DNA from 2 places in the Pandoraea sp. NE5 genome. Region 2 is predicted to be linked to the other one. Evidence: predicted binding sites of a transcription regulator. Region 2 holds the regulator's gene; the other holds the start of a gene.
The links. The regulator LexA, encoded in region 2, represses DNA repair genes until DNA is damaged. The targets are predictions, from matches to a motif close to ACTGTATNNNNATACAGT.
Positions count from the first base shown of each region.

Region 1 (9,482 bases), 1.7 Mb from region 2:
ACTGGAGGGGGCCGAATAGTCCTTGCATTCGACCATGGCCGCGATGCCCGCGGCGTAGATCACGCCGTCGATCTGCTCGAGGATCTTCTCATCGACGAACTTGACCGTATACGGCCACCTCACCGTCGCGCCGCCCAGCTCGAACCCCTTCAGTACGAGATATTCCAGCGCCTTGCCCGCGTCCCATCCAGGCGTGGCGCAGCGCTGGATGTCGCGCCACAACCCGGTGACGTCGTCCCAGTCGTACCCCCTGACGCGTTCGATGTATTCGCTGTCCGCTGCCATACCCGCTCTCCGTGAACCGGACACCGATTCTAGCGATGCGAGCGGCGGCGAAACGTCAATGCGCCGATTTATCGGAATGCGCCGATCCGGTTCGGCATTTCGGCGCAGCGAATGTCACGCATTGTGAGGGCTCGTGCTTCCTGATAGCATGTCGGCTGCTTCACGGAGATGGCATACCTCCGGCGTTCGTTGCGCAAACCGCCCCTCCCCGGGGCTGATGATGCCTGCAAGATCCTGGCGTGCCGGGAGGTTGCGGGCTATGCGCGCGAGCGTTTCTCTCATTCTCGGTAGTGTTCAGGCAATTTGTCGACGGCGTCGCTCGTCCCCCCTGTTGGACATCATGAAGATGTTTCAAGACTCCCCCTTGCGCGACTTGTTCGGCGTGCTGCCGCGCGCGGCACGCGCCAGTTCGCTCGCGGCGCTCGTCGGCATCATGGCCGGAAGTGCATCGGCCCTGTTTCTTGTCGCGCTGGATCTCGCGACCGAGACGCGTCTGGCTCACCCGTGGCTGCTCGGGCTGCTGCCCATCGCCGGCTTCGCGGTGGGCTGGCTCTATCTGCGGCTCGGCGCGAGCGTCGAAGCCGGCAACAATCTGCTGATCGACGAGATTCACGATCCGCGGCGTGTCGTGCCGTTGCGCATGGCGCCGCTGGTGCTGTTCGGCACGGTTGTCACGCATCTGGTCGGTGGGTCCGCCGGGCGCGAGGGCACGGCCGTGCAGATGGGCGGCGCACTGGCCGATCAGCTCACGCATGTCTTCCGTCTGTCCGGTGAGCAGCGTCGTGTGCTGCTGATGTCGGGCATCGCCGCAGGCTTCGCCTCGGTTTTCGGCACGCCGCTCGCTGGCGCCGTGTTCGGCCTGGAGGTGCTCGCCATCGGACGCCTGCGCTACGACGCCCTGTTGCCGTGCCTCGTCGCGGCGCTCGTGGGCGACGCGGTTACGCGCGCCTGGGGCGTGCATCACACCGTGTACACGATTGCGCCTGGCGCGTTCGCCGCGTCGATGTCGATCACCGGGGCGCTCAGTGCCGCCGCCGCTGGGGTGTTGTGCGGACTCGCGGGGATGGCGTTCGCCCAGGCGACGCACGCCACGTCGGCCTTCATGAAGCGGCGTATCGCCTACGCTCCGCTGCGTCCATTCGCCGGCGGGCTGGTAGTCGCAGTGGCGGCCACAGTGCTGGGCACGCCGCAGTACCTCGGGTTGGGCATCCCGACCATCGTCGATGCGTTTCATACGTCGTTGCCGTGGTACGACTTTCTTGGCAAGGCGGTCTTCACCGTCGTCACGCTCGGCTCGGGCTTCAAGGGCGGCGAAGTCACGCCGCTGTTCTATATCGGCGCGACGCTGGGCAACGCCTTATCGCATGTGTTGACGTTGCCGGCGGCGGTGCTCGCAGGCGTCGGTTTTGTCGCCGTGTTCGCGGGTGCGGCCAACACGCCCATCGCCTCGACGTTGATGGCCATCGAGATTTTCGGCCCGCAGATCGGGGGCTATGCCGCGATTGCGTGCGTGCTGGCGTACCTGTGTTCGGGGCATACAGGCATCTATCGCGCGCAACGCGTCGGGTCTGGCAAGCACGGAGCCGTACCGGAAGGCGCGCGACTCGGCGACCTGCCCGCATGGCGCAAGACGCTCAAGGCTGGCGCCCGGCCAACCGACGACGCGCACCGCCCCTAAACGATGCCGTGCGCAAGCGTCGTGAGCGTGCGCGCGAACGCCGACGCGTTCTTCATCCCCTGATCTTCGTGGTTCGTATTGAAGAGGACGTGCGTGTCGTCGACGTTCGCGGCCAGTCGCTGGACGCGCGCCGAGATGTCGATCAACTCGCTCGCGCTGTACTCGTAGACGAAGCGTCCCGAGGAGGCGGTGATGCCTCGTCGGTTCCAGGCGGCGGCGTTGCGGCCATGAAGACGGACGACGCACAGGTCGTCGCGCGTCGTCGCCCAGACCGCAGGCACCGTGTTGTCGAATCCGTCGGGGCTGTCGACGATGGTGTGCGCCGCCCCCGTCTCGCGCAGCATGGCCAGCGTGGCGGCTTCGCGCGAGGGCGTGTCGAACCAGCTACGGTGACGAAATTCCACGGCGTGCCGTTCGCCATCGAGCCGTCGCGCGGTCTCGAAGACCAGGGCCCGCCCGGCGCGGTCGTTCTGCACCCGCGGGGAGAACTGGAAGTGAATGGCCGCCAGTTGCCCGCACTGACGCAACGGCTCGATGGCTTCGAGATAGCGTCGCCAGAGTTCGTCGCGAAGTTCCGCGGGGAGGTCGTGCGGCGCGAGCGATCCAAGCGACGCAAGCGGGCCCTCTGGCCCTGCGTTTGCGTCGTCCCCCGCACCCAGCGCCTGCGCGATATCGCGCGGCAGTGCCGCGCGCGGCGTCGTATGGCCGGTGAACGCCCGAAATGCCTTGATGTGAAAGCGAAACGACGGGGGCGTGCGTTGCGTCCAGCGCCATGCCATGGCGGCGTCGGGTAGCCGGTAGTAGCTGCTGTCGACCTCGACCAGATCGAACTGCGACGCGTAATGGCGCAGCCGCGCCTCGGGCGTATCGACGCCCGGCGGGTAGAAGCGTCCGCACGCAATGAGCGTCGGATCGGTCCAGGACGATGTGCCGGTACGAATCGTCATGAGGTAGGTGAGTGGGCCGTCAGACGGGCGACAGCCGGAATTCGTCTCAATTTCCGAAGGGACTCGATGGGCGTCGAAGCCATCGTTATAATGTATAAATATACAGTACTCGATGAGCGTACTTGCGGGCCACGGCCCGTCTTTTCGTGGCGCTCCCAGATCTCGCATGTCCGAACAGCCGACCGCCCCCGCCCGCGATCCGTGGGCCGAACTCAACGACCGCCAGCGCGAAGCCGTCGACTATGGTGTCGGTGACGATGGCGCGCCCGGCGGGCCATTGCTCGTCATCGCCGGCGCGGGCTCGGGCAAGACCAGCACGCTTGCGCATCGCGTCGCCAACCTCATCGTTCGCGGGGCCGACCCCAACCGTATCTTGTTGCTCACTTTCTCGCGTCGCGCCGCCGGCGAAATGGAGCGACGCGTGGGCGCGGTGCTGCAAAAGGTGCTGGGGCTGGCGTCGTCGCAACCGCCGTCGCTGCCGTGGGCCGGCACGTTTCACGCCATTGGCGCTCGCATTCTGCGCGATGTGGCAACGCGCATCGGCCTGTCGGAAGCGTTCACCATTCACGACCGCAGCGATGCCGAAGATCTGCTGGGCCTTGCGCGCCATGACCTCGGCTTTTCCGCCACGCAGTCGCGCTTCCCGCTCAAGGGCACATGCCTCTCGATCTATTCGCGCGTGGTGAACAGTCAGGCACCGCTTGCGGAAGTGCTCGCGAAGCATTTCCCGTGGTGCGCGCAATGGGAGGCGCAGCTCAAGACGCTCTTCGGTGCCTACGTCGACGCGAAGCAAGCGCAACACGTTCTCGATTACGACGATCTGCTGCTGTACTGGGCCGAGACGATGAGCGCGCCGGATCTCGCGCGCGAACTGGGCGAGCGCTTCGACCACGTGCTCGTCGACGAATACCAGGACACCAATCGGCTGCAGGCGCAGATCCTGCTCGCGATGAAGCCCGACGGACGCGGCCTCACCGTCGTGGGGGATGATGCGCAGTCGATTTATGCGTTCCGCGCGGCCACCATCCGAAACATCCTCGACTTTCCCGGGCAATTTGCCGAGCCCGCCCATGTGGTCACGCTCGAGCGGAATTACCGTTCGACGCAACCGATTCTCGATGCGTCCAATGCCGTGATCGCCGAGTCGAACGAGCGCTACGCGAAGGCATTGTGGACCGATCGGCAATCGACGCATCTGCCGCAACTCGTCAATGTGAGCGACGAGTCGGGGCAGGCCCGCTGGGTGGCGGATCAGGTGCTGGCGCAACGTGAGACCGGCACCCGATTGATGCAGCAGGCGGTGCTGTTCCGCACTGGTAGCCATAGCGCGGCGCTGGAGCTGGAACTCACACGCCGCAATATCCCGTTCGTGAAATTCGGCGGCTTGAAGTTTCTCGAAGCGGCGCACGTCAAGGATATGTTGTCGATCCTGCGTTGGGCGCACAACCCGGCCAGCCGCTTGTCGGGGTTTCGTGTGGCCCAGTTGATCCCCGGAATCGGGCCCGTGAGCGCCACCCGATTGCTCGACGCCATGTCGGCCTCCGCCATGCCCGCGCAGGTGCTCGCGGACTTCAAGCCACCGTCGGCGGCCGCTGCCGATTGGCGCGCGTTCGTCGACGTCTTCATCGCGTTGCACGACACGCGGCTGTCATGGCCGGCCGATGTCGATCTGGCGCTGCGCTGGTATGCGCCGCTGCTGACACAACGCTTCGACGACGCGGCCGTGCGCCAGGCGGACCTCGAACAGCTCGCCCGCATTGCGGGTACGTATGGGTCGCGTGAGCAGTTTCTGACCGAGTTGACCCTTGATCCTCCCGACGCCACGAGTGCGCAATCCGGCCCGCCGTTGCTTGACGAGGACTACCTGATTCTGTCGACGATCCATAGTGCGAAAGGGCAGGAGTGGCGCTCGGTCTATGTGCTCAACGTCGTCGACGGCTGCATTCCGTCCGACATGAGCACGGGCGACGACGAGGACATCGAGGAAGAGCGTCGGCTCTTGTATGTGGCGATGACGCGCGCGAAGGAATCGCTGCAATTGGTCGTGCCTCAGCGGTTTTACGTGCATCAGCAAACGGGAATGGGCGATCGCCACGTGTACGGCACGCGCAGCCGTTTCGTCTCCGACACGATGTTGCCGCTGTACGAAATTCTCCCGAAGCCGCGCGAGGGCGAGGTGCTGCGGGGGCCGGTGGGCGACGTGGCGGTGCACATCGACGTCGCTCGCAAGCTTCGCAACGCGTGGTCTTGAGCACAAGGTTCGCGAACCAGGCACCCAGATGGCTTTTCGAGCGGGCGGCGCTGTTCGCGTGCGCCCCGGCGGCCACGCATCGTCAGGTCGTCGCCAGCTTGTCGCCGGGCGCGCATCAGGTATAGTCGCCGCATCGGCGGCGGTGCAGCGCTTACTGCCGCCATGTAAGTTTCGCAAAGCTTTGTCGAGACGGATGCGGGGGAACGCGAATGCAATGGCTGGTGAACCAAATGACGTTGATGCCGACGGGGCTGTTGCTTGTCAGCATGGCCATCGGCACAGCGCTGCTCGCCGTGGCCGTCGCGTGGCTGGCGCGTGTCTGGCTGTTCGATCGATTAGCCGATCCGTCCGAGGTGCGCGGCACGGTATCCGATGTCGTCCACGGTAGCCTGCTCGCATTCATCGTTTTCGTGCTCGCCCATGTGTTGACCGACGTGCGCGCCAACCTCGGCCATGCGGACGATCAGGCGCTGCGCGAGGCGTCGGTGGTCCGACGTCTCGATCGAGAACTCAAGGCGGTTGGCGACAGCGACGCGCAGGCGGCGCGTGTGTTGCTGCGCAGCTACGTGACGTCCGCCGTCACCGACGAATGGAAGACGTTGAGCACCGCCGACCCGGATCTGTCGCCCGTGACCGAAGCGGCATTGACGGCGTTTGTCGGGGCTACGCGTCGGGTGGTCGCGAAACACGAGGACAGCGCCAGTTCGATCCGGACCTTGCTCGATCGGTTGGAGGAGGCCCGCCAAGGACGTTTCGAAAACTCGACGAAAACCGTGCCCGACGTGTTCTGGTGGGTCATCGCGCTCTTCATGCTGGCGGCGATGGCGATGAACGGCCGGTATCCGGGCTCGTGGAAAAGTAATTTCATCATCGCGATCCACATGGGCGCGATCGGGATGGTGATCGCGTTGATCGTCAACCTCGATGAGCCGTTCCGTGGCGCTTCGGGCATCTCGCCCGCGCCGCTCGCGAAATCGGTTGGGATCGCGGTGCCGCGCTGACGCGGAACTTCAACGAGCATTTTTTGCCCGACCGTATCCGGTTGTGGTCAGCAGGAGAAGAGAACGATGGTATCGAATATGTCCGCGCCGTCGGCCGAATCCACGCCGGAAATCGAGGCGTTCCGCCCGGGCGTCTACCGTCATTACAAAGGCAATTGTTATCTCGCGCTAGGTGTCGCCCGCGCCGATGAGACCGATGAGCCGGTGGTCGTCTATACGCGGCTGTACCCGCGCGAAGGGCTACCCATGAGCACCCGTCTGTTGCGCATCTGGAATGAACCGGTGGAGACGGACAGCGGTTCGGTGCCGCGCTTCACGTACATCGGCCACACGACGCCTGCTGCCTGAGCCACGGCGCCTCGCTCGCTTTGCGACGCCCGCGGCAAATCACATGAACGACTGGCATTTCGCCCTTATCAGGACACCCCCTCATGACGCTGCGCCCCCCGATGTCCCATCACACCATTGACGCTTCGCGCTCCCGCCCGGCAACGGTCGACAGGCAAGCGCTCCGCATCCCCGACGTGGGGGACGCGACATTGGCGTCGAAACCCGCCCCGCGCAATCTGCGCCGGTGGTGGGCCTTGTTCGCCATTCTCCCGTTCGTGACGTCGGTGTCAGGGTGCGGATTGATGGCTGCCCCCTGCCGGGTGGCGTCGGCGGGGCTGAAGATCATTCCGGGGGTTGGGGGCGTGCTGGCCACGCCGACGGACGCGTGTGCGGCCGCTATCGACTGAGCGCGCTGGGTCATGACCGCGCCGGACGGTCGAGCGAATTCCGGCCGCGCAAAAAAAGAAAGCCCGCGAATGGCGGGCTTAATCCATATCAGGAGGAGACATGGAGGAGACGAGTTCAGTATAGGACGCTGTGTTGCGACGCACCATATGTAATTTTACGTAGTTACCCGCATGTTGCACATATGCAACACAAAATAACAACAATAAAATCAGCTACTTATCGCTGCCATCCATCAATCTCTCTGCTTTTTCGACCCAAAATTTCGAGGCATCCTTCTAATTATTGTGCGTGCGCACGCTTTCTCGTCGACATGAGGTCGAGGACGAATGGCACCGAATCGCGGAGCGACGGATTGACGGTCGCATCGTGATCGAGCCCTTCGTACGTACGCACCAGGGTGGTGGTTCCCGCTTGGGCCACATCGCGCGCAAACGCTTGTTGCATGATGACCGGCACGTCGATGTCGTTCATGCCCATGCCGATGAACACGGGATGCTTGATATGCAGCGTCGGGTAGCGCAGTGACGGCGTCTGGTTGTCGAGCAGCTTCTGGATATCCGGCTGCATGCTGTTGCCCGCATTCAGGCCGGCGGCCGTGGAGTGATCGGTCAGTTCGTCGATGCAAAGCGTGCGGGCTTCGTTCAGTACAGGCAACGCCTGCGGTGAGAAGTAGCGCGACGCCTGCATCGTCGGATCGCGGTCGGCTGCCGACAGGAACAGGTACATCGCGTACGGAATCTTCGGATCCGGCGCGCCCGGATCGGGTTGGCTCGCGAACAGCATGGCGGCCGACGTCTGCGCGTTGAAATACGGCGTGCCCGTGAGCACGGTTGCGATCACTTTGACGTCAGGCGCGTATTGCGGCTGATAACCGGCGGCCGAGAACGCCGCGTGCGCGCCCTGCGATTGCCCGACGAGGACGACGCGGTTCTGCAACGGGAAGACGCTGCGTGCCGCCAGCAGGCTGTCGAGCACGCTGTAGGCTTGCGCACGCGAATTCAGATAATGGTGCAGCCCGGGCGAGCCCAGACCCGCGTAATCGGGGGCCACGATCGCGAAGCCGAGTGAGAGCCATGTGCCCAGATATTGCATGTCGCGCTGGCTGCGCACATTGAGCGACGGCGCGCACGCGCTGGCGACGCCCACCGTACCGTGCGCCCACACAACGACCGGCCAGCCACCGGGCGGTGTCGGTCCTTTGGGAAGGAAGACGGCACCCGTGTCTTCTCGCGCTTCAGTGCCACCCACGCCATCGATGGAGCTGTAACGAATGCGGAATTGCTCGCCGGCTTCGGGCAAGCCGTGGTCGGCATCGAGCGGCTGCCGGTCGACGATAGCCCCGTGTGGAAGTGTGGCGGGCGCGGTTTCGGGCGTGATCGCGTGGGCCGCGCGGCCGATGACCAGACTGGCAAACAGGGCGGCGCTGATAAAGCGCCACAGGCGATGGAACATACTGAACTGTCCTCGTATTGAGTTGTGCTTCTGAAGCATGCGTGAGTGAAGCTCACGCGTCGCCCGCGGACCTGCTGCCATTGCCTTGCGTCGTATCCATGACGTTACGCCGTCGCCATTCAGATGTCTCGGGCGTTTCGGTGTTCCGTCGGCCGTGCTAGGGCCGATTTTCCTGCGATTGTGCGACGCTCGCCTGATCGGCGGCGTCCTGCCACGCGCGACGCGCCCGGCGCATGCGACGCAGCGCGAGCGACGACATCGTGATCCAGCCGAACGGACGCGGGTCGACAAGCATGCTCACGGCACGCGCGTAATCGAGCACCAGGCCCGGCGTCCACGCCATCGTCTCGGCCCGCTTGCGCAGTTGCGCGGCGACCCACAACTCGGGCGTGAGCCACAGACGTACGAACGTCCACCAGCCGGCATCCGCCCCGCCGGGCAGTTGACCCACGCGGCCTTCGATTGCGGCCTCGAGCGCCTTGGCCACACTGCTCGAGCAGTTGCGGTGCGTGAGGTTATAGGTGGCGTCCTGACGGTAAGCCTGCCAGAACGTGCCTAGCTGACGCGGGCTGTAATTGCGAATACGCACCTTGACGGTGGACGCGCACCAGGCCTTCGATTCCGTTGCATAGTCCGGCTGGAACACGCCGGGGACGTCATTCTCGCGCGTGGCGCGCAGCAGTTGCCCGAATTGATCCGGAGAACGGTCGATTTCCTTGGCGGGATACAGACTCACATACACGCCTTCGTGACTCTCCAGCGCGGCGTGACCCGTCGAGATCACACCATTCCCGTCGACGGCGGCGATATAACGATCGATGACCGGGTGACGGCGCGCCGGGGCCTTGGACGAGCCCGATGGCGTCCAGACGTGCACCGTCAACGCGGGTTCGCCGTCGGCGGGTGGGCCCTCCCAGCGCGGTGCGCGGGGACGATTCCTCCACAAGCCGCGTTTGTCGCTGGGGCTGCCGAGAACCTGCTCGACGCGGAAGTCGCGGCGCAGGCGCCGCGCGCGCATGGCGAGGACCAATAAGTTCCACCCGGTGAACGCGAGCCCCAGCCCGATGGCGTAGGGCAAGGTGCCCTTGTAGTGCGTCGGATACGGCTGATAAAAGAAGATCGCCACGGCA
Region 1 is NZ_AP025517.1:1,110,216-1,119,697, reverse strand. It holds gene PanNE5_RS05255 (hypothetical protein) at 1-285, opposite strand, end outside; fluoride riboswitch at 441-519, shown strand; gene PanNE5_RS05250 (voltage-gated chloride channel family protein) at 626-1,963, shown strand; gene PanNE5_RS05245 (DUF72 domain-containing protein) at 1,960-2,910, opposite strand; gene PanNE5_RS05240 (ATP-dependent helicase) at 3,077-5,161, shown strand; gene PanNE5_RS05235 (DUF4239 domain-containing protein) at 5,392-6,162, shown strand; gene PanNE5_RS05230 (DUF1653 domain-containing protein) at 6,229-6,510, shown strand; gene PanNE5_RS22925 (DUF6726 family protein) at 6,729-6,899, shown strand; gene PanNE5_RS05220 (lipase family protein) at 7,180-8,352, opposite strand; gene PanNE5_RS05215 (HdeD family acid-resistance protein) at 8,510-9,482, opposite strand, start outside.
Region 1: the regulator LexA is predicted to act here: its motif matches at 3,000-3,017, upstream of PanNE5_RS05240 (ATP-dependent helicase).

Region 2 (9,482 bases):
GAAGAGAAGTAAAGCCGGCGAGGGTGTCGTGGCGTAGCGGAGAAACTTCTGCTACGCGCCGATGCCAGTCTGTTGGAAAGAAAGCCGGTGCCTCGCACCGGCTTTTTTGTTATCCCTTTCGTTGACGTCACTGAAGCCATTGCCAGACATGACCGACTTTGTGAGTACCGACATCCGCGGCCGCATCGGCTTTATCACCCTGACCCGCCCGAAGGCGCTCAATGCGCTCTCGCACGACATGATTCGTGCGATGGCCTCGGCCCTCGATGCATGGCGCGACGATCCGCGCGTGCTCGCCGTCGTCCTGCGGGGCGAGGGGGAGAAGGGTTTGTGCGCGGGCGGCGACATTCGCTATTTCCACGAGGCGGTGAGCGCGGGGCGCACCGACATCATGGATTTCTTCACGGACGAGTACACGCTGAACTACACGATCGCCACCTACCCGAAGCCCTATATCGCGCTGATGGACGGCGTGGTGATGGGCGGCGGCATGGGCATCTCGCAGGGGGCGGCGTTGCGACTGGTCACGGAAGCCACGCGCATGGCAATGCCCGAGACGGCCATCGGACTGTTTCCCGATGTGGGCGGCGGACGCTTTCTCGCGAATCTTGCCGGTCATCTTGGCGAGTACCTTGGCACGACGGGCGTGGTGTTCGGTGCCGTTGACGCATGCGAAATCGGTCTGGCCGACGCGGTGGTACCGCGTACCGAATTACCGGTGCTCTGTGAACGGCTGGCGAGCGGCGATTGGCCGGACAGTGATGCGGTACTCGACGCGGCGCGCGCGTTCGCCCGGCAAAGCGTGCCGCCTGCCGGACTGGCCCCGGGCAAGCTTGCGCCGCTGCGCGACGTGATCGACCATCACTTCGGCCTGCCGGATCTGCCGGCCATCCTGTCGTCGCTCAAGCGGGAAGCCCGCTGCGAGTTCTCCGGCTGGGCGCAGGAGACGGAAGATCTGTTGCGCGCCAAGCGCTCGCCGCTGATGGTTTGCGTCACGCTGGAACAGGTGCGCCGCGCACGCAAGCTGTCACTCGCCGACGAGTTGCGCGAGGAGTGGCTGATGATGCGCTGTGTCTTCAATCTCGACGGCCGTACCGGGGCGGAGGGCGTTGAAGGCATTCGCGCGATGGTCGTCGACAAGGATCATGTGCCGCGCTGGCAGCACGGCAGCATCGAAGCGGTCACGCCCGCCGACATCGCGCGATTCTTCGATGGCGATCGGCATGGCGCGGACCATCCACTGCGCGAACTCGGGCGATAAGTCCGTCGCGCCATGGAGGGTCGCGGTGGCCCGAGGGCTTATACCGCAGCCTGACAGAACTGATCGCCAACGGCCAGATCGAGTTTGCGGCAGATGTCGGCGATGCTGCCGACCATCACGATGTGCGACATGTCGCGATACACGCGCACCTCGTGCTCACCTTGTGTGTCGCGTTGCTGAACGTCTCGCACGCTGCGCGACGTCTTGACCGCTTTTCCGGTAGGGCACGCGCGACGCGAGGCCGACGCCATGGCAGCGGCGAGTGTACGGGGCAGGGCCGTGGAGCGCGAGCGCGCAGGCACGGTGTACGAGCGTGCGATGGCCGGGGCGGCGGCAAACGGGCCGGACAGGGCCGACAGCCCGTACACCGCAGACAGACGCGCCTGCGACGGCACGCGGACGCGCGGTTGACCAAAAGACGTACGCAGCAAACCAAAGAGTCGAGCCATGATGCGATCCTTCCTCCAATGTGGGTCTGAGGGGCGCGTCCTGCCACGACCTTCACAAATCGCGGGCGCAGCAGGGCACGGGCGCCGGACCCAGCCCGGCGCAGTCGGAAATGCGAAACTTCAGTGAGTGGGCTGCTGCGTGATCGAGACGCGGCGCAGTACCCAGGTTTGCGTCTAGAGGTCGTTGTTGCGGATCAGGCCGACCGCAATCCCTTCCAGCGCAAAGTCACCGCTGCCTTCATTGACATCGATGTTCTCGAAGTCGGGGTTTTCGGCGATCAACTCGACGCCGCCGGGTACACGGTGAAAACGTTTGACGGTCACATCGTCGCCAATGCGTGCCACGACAATCTGGCCCTCGCGCGCGTCGGCGGCTTTCTGTACCGCCAACAGATCGCCGTCGAGAATGCCCGCGTCTCGCATGGACATACCGCGCACCTTCAGCAGGTAATCGGGCTGGCGCGCGAACATGTTCGGGTCGCACTGAAAGTTGCGTTCGATATGTTCCTGCGCCAGGATCGGGCTACCTGCGGCAACGCGCCCGACGAGCGGCAGCGACAGTTGCATCAGGCCCATATGCGGCAAGGTGAACTGATGCATGCCGCCCGCTTCGTCGAGCCGCTTGAGGCGGATGCCGCGCGATTGGCCTGCGGCCAGTTCGATCACCCCTTTGCGCGCCAGCGCCCGCAGGTGCTCCTCCGCGGCGTTGGCGGAAGAGAAGCCGAGTTCGGCGGCGATCTCGGCGCGCGTCGGCGGAAAGCCGGTGCGCTCGATCGCTTGTCGGACCAGTTCGTAGACCTGCTGTTGACGAGCAGTAAGTTTGATCATGGCATCACTGTATGGAAGCACAGGTGGCTGTATTTTTGTACAGTGTTTGTAAAAACGCAAGGGAAAACTTCGTCGCCTGCAGGATGTGTCTGTCCCACGCCCGCGTCGTGGGACCCCCGCGGGATCAAACCGGCGTCGGTACGAGCGGGCTAATCCATGATTTGATATAAACAATCGTATAAATATTATTTTTAAGTATTTAGCTGTCCCCATAGACTGGCCTCCTACACACGAAAGAACACGAGGGAGCGCAAGTCATGGGTCAAGTGATACGGGGGGGAAAAGCCAGGGCGCTGGCGATCGCACTGGGAGGGCTGGCACTGACTGCCGGGCTGTCGCTTCAGGCGCGCGCCGCGAGTTTTTCCCTGCTCAACGTGTCGTATGACCCGACGCGTGAGCTATATGCCGACTACAACAAGGCATTCGAGGCGCACTACAGGCAGACCACGGGCGACACGGTGACGCTCAAGGCCTCGCATGGCGGCTCGGGCAAGCAGGCCCGTACGGTACTCGACGGCGCACCGGCCGACGTCGTGACGCTCGGCATCTCCGCCGACATCGACGAACTGGCGCAGGCCGGACTCGTGAACAAAGATTGGCAGAAGCGTCTGCCCGATAACGCCACGCCATACACGTCGACCATCGTGTTGCTCGTGCGCAAGGGCAACCCCAAACACATCAAGGACTGGAACGACCTCACCAGGCCGGGCATCAGCGTGGTCACGCCGAACCCGAAGACGTCGGCCGGCGCCCGCTGGAATTACCTCGCTGCATGGCTTTACGCGCTAAAGCAGCCAGGCGGCAACGAGCAGACCGCCCAGGCCTTTGTCGCGGCGCTCTACCGCAACGTGGGGGTACTCGATTCCGGCGCGCGAGGCGCCACCACGACCTTCGTCGAGCGCGGCGTCGGCGACGTGCTGATCGCCTGGGAAAACGAGGCGCTGCTCTCGGTGAAGGATCTCGGTCCGGACAAGTTCGACATCGTCGTGCCGTCGTCGTCGATTCTCACGGAGCCGCCGGTCGCCGTGGTCGACAAGAACGTCGACAGGCACGGAACTCGCAAAGCCGCTGAAGCCTATCTGCAATGGCTGTATTCGCCGCAAGGGCAGGAGATCGCCGCGAAGCACTTCTATCGTCCACGCTCGCCGGACATCGCCAGGAAGTATGCCTCGCAGTATCCGAAGCTCAAGCTCTACACGGTCGACGCCGATCTGGGCGGGTGGACGAAAACGCAGGCCAAGCATTTTGCCGACGGTGGCATCTTCGACCAGATCTACACGAAGAAGTGACCCCCAGGGCCCGAGAAGACAAAGGGATGCAAGCGTGAGTACCGTACTGTTTCCGCTCTGGCGCAAGCCGAGTGCTTTGCCAGGATTTGGCCTGACGATGGGCTACACGGTCGGCTATCTGAGCCTCGTGGTGTTGGTGCCGCTGCTGATGGTTTTCATCAAGGCCAGCTCGCTCGATTGGGCGAGCTTTATCGCCGCCGTGAGTTCGCCGCGCGTGTTGGCCTCATACCGCCTCACGTTCGGCCTGTCGCTCGCGGCGGCCATGCTCAACGCCGTGTTCGGTGTCGTGCTGGCGTGGGTGCTCGTGCGCTACTCATTCCCCGGCAAGCGTTTCGTCGATGCGCTGATCGACCTGCCATTTGCCTTGCCGACGTCGGTCGCGGGGATCGTGCTGGCCTCGATCTACGCGCCGAACGGCTGGATCGGACGCTGGTTCGCGCTGCTCGATCTCAAGATCGCGTTTACGCCGTTGGGCATCTTCGTGGCGCTGACATTTATCGGATTGCCGTTCGTTGTGCGCACGCTCCAGCCGGTGCTCGAGGAATTTGAACGCGAACAGGAAGAGGCCGCCGCGTGTCTGGGCGCAACACGTTGGCAGACACTGCGTCACGTCATTCTCCCCGCGGTGCTGCCTGCGCTACTGACCGGTTTTGCGCTGGCGTTTGCGCGCGCGGTGGGGGAGTACGGCTCGGTCATCTTCATTGCCGGCAACATTCCGATGGTCTCGGAAATCGCGTCACTGCTGATCGTCACCAAGCTCGAGCAGTACGACTATGCGGGCGCCGCGGCACTGGCTGTGGTGATGCTGGTGATCTCGTTCGTGTTGCTGCTGCTGATCAATACCCTGCAATGGTGGCTGCAACGCCGCCATGCGGGCCGACGCGCCAGTGGCGCTTGATTCAAGAGAACGTCTCGCTCATGTCCGATTCACTTGCGCTGTCGCGCGCCTTGCTGCAACCGATCCAGGCCCGCCAGGTCAATCCGACCGACGAGCCGGCGTTCGTCAAGGGCGCACTCATTGCCGTGGCGCTGTTGTTCTTCGCTTTGTTTCTGCTCTTGCCGCTCGCGTCGGTCTTCGTCACCGCGCTGGGCAAAGGCTTCCCCGCGTATTGGGACGGGTTGACGAACGACGACGCGCTGTCAGCGCTTCGTCTCACGCTGCTGGTCGCCGTCATTGCCGTGCCGCTGAACCTGGTGTTCGGTGTGGCGGCGTCGTGGGCGATTGCGCGTTTCGACTTCAAGGGCAAGAGCGTGTTGACGACGCTCATCGACTTGCCGTTCTCGGTCTCGCCGGTGATCGCGGGCATCACGTTCCTGCTGATCTTCGGTCGTCAGGGGCCGCTGTGGGACTTTCTCGACGCGCACAACCTGAAGGTCGTGTTCGCGCTGCCTGGACTGATACTCGCGACGGTGTTCGTCACGTTCCCATTCGTCGCGCGCGAATTGATCCCGCTCATGCAGGCGCAGGGCAGCGAAGAGGAGGAGGCGGCGCGCGTGCTGGGGGCCAGCGGGTGGCAGATATTCACGCGCGTGACGCTGCCGAAAATCAAATGGGGCCTGCTGTATGGCGTGATCCTTTGCAATGCCCGGGCGATGGGTGAGTTCGGTGCCGTGTCGGTCGTCTCCGGCCATATTCGCGGCGAGACGAACACGCTGCCGCTGCACGTGGAAATTGAATACAACGACTACCACACGGTGGGCGCGTTCGCGGCGGCGTCGATTCTCGCGATGCTCGCGCTCGCCACGCTGGCGCTGAAGCTGTGGGCTGAGCGCAAGCTGGCGCAGGACAAGGCAGCGCGTCGCGAAGACGTCGTGCCGGCCTGAGCCGATATTGATTCGAGGAGCAAGACCATGAGCATTCAGGTACAACGGGTGTCAAAACGCTTCGGCGATTTTGCGGCGCTCGATGACGTCACGCTGGAATTCCCGACAGGCGAACTGGTCGCGCTGCTGGGGCCGTCCGGCTGCGGCAAGACCACACTGCTGCGTATCGTCGCGGGCCTGGAGTTCGCCGACGCCGGTCGCGTCGTGCTCAACGGCGAGGACGTGGCGACGGTCGGCACGCGCGAGCGTCAGGTCGGCTTCGTGTTTCAGCACTATGCGCTCTTCCGTCACATGACCGTGTTCGAGAATGTGGCGTTCGGGCTGCGCGTGAAGTCGCGCCGCGAGCGGCTCACGGACGCGCAGATCCGCGCCAAGGTGCATGAACTGCTTGGCCTGGTGCAACTCGACTGGCTGGCCGATCACTATCCGGCGGAACTCTCGGGCGGTCAGCGTCAGCGCATTGCGTTGGCGCGTGCACTGGCCGTCGAGCCGAAGGTGCTGCTGCTCGACGAACCGTTCGGGGCGCTCGATGCCAAGGTGCGCAAGGAATTGCGTAGCTGGCTTCGCCGTCTGCACGACGAGCTGCACATCACCACGATCTTCGTCACGCACGACCAGGAAGAGGCGCTCGAAGTGGCCGACCGTATAGTGCTGATGAATCGCGGCAGCGTCGAACAGATCGGCGCGCCACAGGACGTGTACGACACGCCGCGCAGCCCGTTCGTCTATGAGTTTCTCGGCGCCGTGAACCGGCTGCCGGGCGAGTTGCGCACGCACGACTTCATTGCCGATGTCGGTGCCGGTGCCGGCGCGTTTCGCGTGACGGTGCACAAGGACGATTTGCCCGCTGCGCCGCCGGACGGTCGCGTGATGGCGTATGTGCGTCCGCACGATCTTGCGCTGCTGCCGGCGCACGACGGTGGGCCGGGGATCGACGTGGCCGTGCGCCGCGCCATTCCGCTGGGCGGCACCGTGCGCGTGGAACTTGCCGCGCCGGGAGGGGCGGTGTGGGAAGCGGAACTGACTCGCGCTGGCTGGCAGGCGCTCGGCGCGCAAAGTGGTGCGCCGATGCGGGCGGTGCCGCGTCAGTTGCGGGTGTTTGCCGCGCCGGCGTGAGCCGCACGACAAAACGACGGCGCTAGTCCACGCGACCTGGGGGCGCCACGCCTAACGACCTGACAGACGATCTAACCAACGACCGGACAAGACGTAGCGAACAAGGCCTAGCAAATACGACGTAGCAAATACGACGTAGCAAACACGACGTAGCAAACACGACGTAGCAAACACGACGTAGCAAACACGACGTCACGTACAGGACCTTACGAACAAGACGTCATGAACAAGACGTCATGAACCGGCAAGCCACAGGGTGGAGTCCCCTCATGAATTTTCAGCAATTGCGCTACGTGCGCGAAGCCGTTCGGCAGAATCTCAACCTGACGGAAGCCGCCAGTGCGCTGTACACGTCGCAGTCGGGCGTGAGCAAGCAGATCAAGGATCTCGAAGACGAACTGGGCGTGGATGTTTTCGTGCGTCGCGGCAAGCGGCTCACGGGGCTGACCGAGCCAGGCAAGGCCGTGCTGCAACTGATCGAGCGCATGTTGCTCGACGCCGAGAACTTGCGCCGTGTGGCGCGTCAGTTCGCGGATCAGGACAGCGGCCATCTCGTGCTGGCGACGACCCACACGCAGGCGCGCTATGCGCTGCCGCAGGTCATCAAGCAATTCACGAGCGTGTTCCCAAAGGTGCAACTGGCGTTGAGGCAGGGCAGCCCGCGTCAGATTGCACAGATGGTGATCGACGGCGAGGCCGACATCGGCATCACGACCGAGGCGCTCGATCGCTTTCCCGATATCGTCACGTTCCCGTGCTACTCGTGGCATCACGTCGCCGTCGTGCCGAAGGATCATCCGCTCGTCGGGCGAGCGGGCGTCACGCTGGCGGAGATCGCCGACTATCCAATCATCACCTATGACGGCGACTTCACGGGGCGCTCGCACGTGGACAAGGCGTTCTCGGACCAGGGTCTGGTGCCGGACATCGTGCTCACCGCGCTCGATACGGACGTGATCAAGACATACGTCGAGCTGGGATTGGGGGTGGGGATCGTGGCGGCGATGGCTGTCGATCCGCGCAAGGACCAGGATCTGGTGGTGCTGGAACTCGACAACGCGTTCGAGCCGAGCACGACGCGCATCGGCGTTCGCCGCGGGGCGTTTCTGCGCTCGTATGCTTACCGCTTCATCGAAATGCTCGCCCCGGCGCTCAAGGAGCAGGACATCTCGACGCAACTGCGCGAAGCGCTTGAATTTGCGGCCTGATGCGTCGTCGCGCCGGGCCGCATGGGCGGCCTGCTCAAGCGGCGCCGGGCGTTGCCTGATGTCGTCCCGCGTTGTCGGGCGCGCCGCTGCCCGTCGGCCGTGACCCGGCCGCGATCCCGTTCAACGCGGCGGGTTCCATATTTTCAGCGATTGGGAAGCCGGGCAGTATTGGATACAATTACTGCCATGACTTCGACCTCATTCAACCCGATTCCCCACTACACGGTGTCATCGGGCGATCTGCCGCGCATTGCGTTGCTCGCCACGGGTGGCACGATCGCGGGCAGCGCGTCCGACGCCACGCGTACCGCCGCTTATCAAGCCGGGGCGCTCGGTGTCCAGGACTTGCTCGCGGCGGTTCCGGCGCTGGGCAGCGTTGCGCATATCCACGCGGAGCAGGTCGCGCAGATCGATAGCAAGGACATGAGCGTGGCGCTTTGGCAGAAGCTGGCCGCGCGCGTGAATGCGTTGCTCTCGCAGCCCGATGTGGCCGGTGCGGTGATTACCCATGGCACCGATACGCTCGAAGAAACGGCGTACTACCTGCATCTGACGGTCAACAGTCGCAAGCCGGTGGTGCTGACCGCGGCGATGCGGCCCGCGACGGCGCTCTCGGCTGACGGCCCGCTCAACCTGCTCAACGCCGTGCGCGTGGCCACCGACCCGATTTCGGCCGGGCGCGGCGTGATGGTCGCCATCAACAACCAGATTCATTGCGCGCGCGACGTCATCAAGACGAGTACCTACAAGGTCGATGCGTTTCACTCGCCGGAGATCGGCGTGCTTGGCTGGGTGCAGGACGAGCGCGTGGCGTATCAACGTGCGGCGTTGCAGTACCACACCGTCGAAAGCGAGTTCGTCGGGCTGTCGGGCGAGTTGCCGGCTGTCGAGGTGGTCTCGAGTTATGCGGGGGTGTCGCGGATCGCCGTCGACGCCCTGGTGGAAGCCGGCGTGCAGGGCATCGTGGTGGCGGGCACGGGCAACGGCTCGCTGCATTCATTGCTGCAACAGGCGCTGGCCGAAGCGGTGCAGCGCGGTGTGACGGTCGTGCGCGCCGCGCGGGTGGGCAGCGGACATGTCATGCACAACGGCGCGGCACCCGACGATCAGTATGGCTTCGTGAGCGCAGGCAACCTGCATCCGTTCAAGGCGCGTGTCTTGCTGATGCTCGCGTTGCAGGCGGGCGTGCCGCGCGAGCGCATGCAGAGCTTGTTTGACGAGTATTGAACCAGCCAAGCGCCAGCGCATAAAAAAGCGACCCTCAACGAAAAGGCGCCGAACCTTGCGGCCCGGCGCCCGTCGTCATCCACCGCATCTCCCTGATGGCCTGACGCTCCCTACGCGGTCAATGCTTTACGCCACGGTATGGTTAGCCAGCATTTCCAGCGCGCGCACCATGCCCGAGTGATCCCACGCGGCGCCGCCGTTTGCGGCACACGCGTTGAACAGCTCCTGGCACGTGGCCGTGTTCGGCAGCGACACGCCGAGGGCCTTGGCGCTCTGCAGC
Region 2 is NZ_AP025517.1:4,449,850-4,459,331, reverse strand. It holds gene typA (translational GTPase TypA) at 1-12, shown strand, start outside; gene PanNE5_RS20165 (enoyl-CoA hydratase/isomerase family protein) at 149-1,261, shown strand; gene PanNE5_RS20160 (hypothetical protein) at 1,300-1,710, opposite strand; gene lexA (transcriptional repressor LexA) at 1,885-2,538, opposite strand; gene PanNE5_RS20150 (sulfate ABC transporter substrate-binding protein) at 2,796-3,827, shown strand; gene cysT (sulfate ABC transporter permease subunit CysT) at 3,925-4,725, shown strand; gene cysW (sulfate ABC transporter permease subunit CysW) at 4,746-5,651, shown strand; gene PanNE5_RS20135 (sulfate/molybdate ABC transporter ATP-binding protein) at 5,679-6,767, shown strand; gene PanNE5_RS20130 (CysB family HTH-type transcriptional regulator) at 7,037-7,975, shown strand; gene PanNE5_RS20125 (asparaginase) at 8,162-9,202, shown strand; gene glxR (2-hydroxy-3-oxopropionate reductase) at 9,329-9,482, opposite strand, start outside.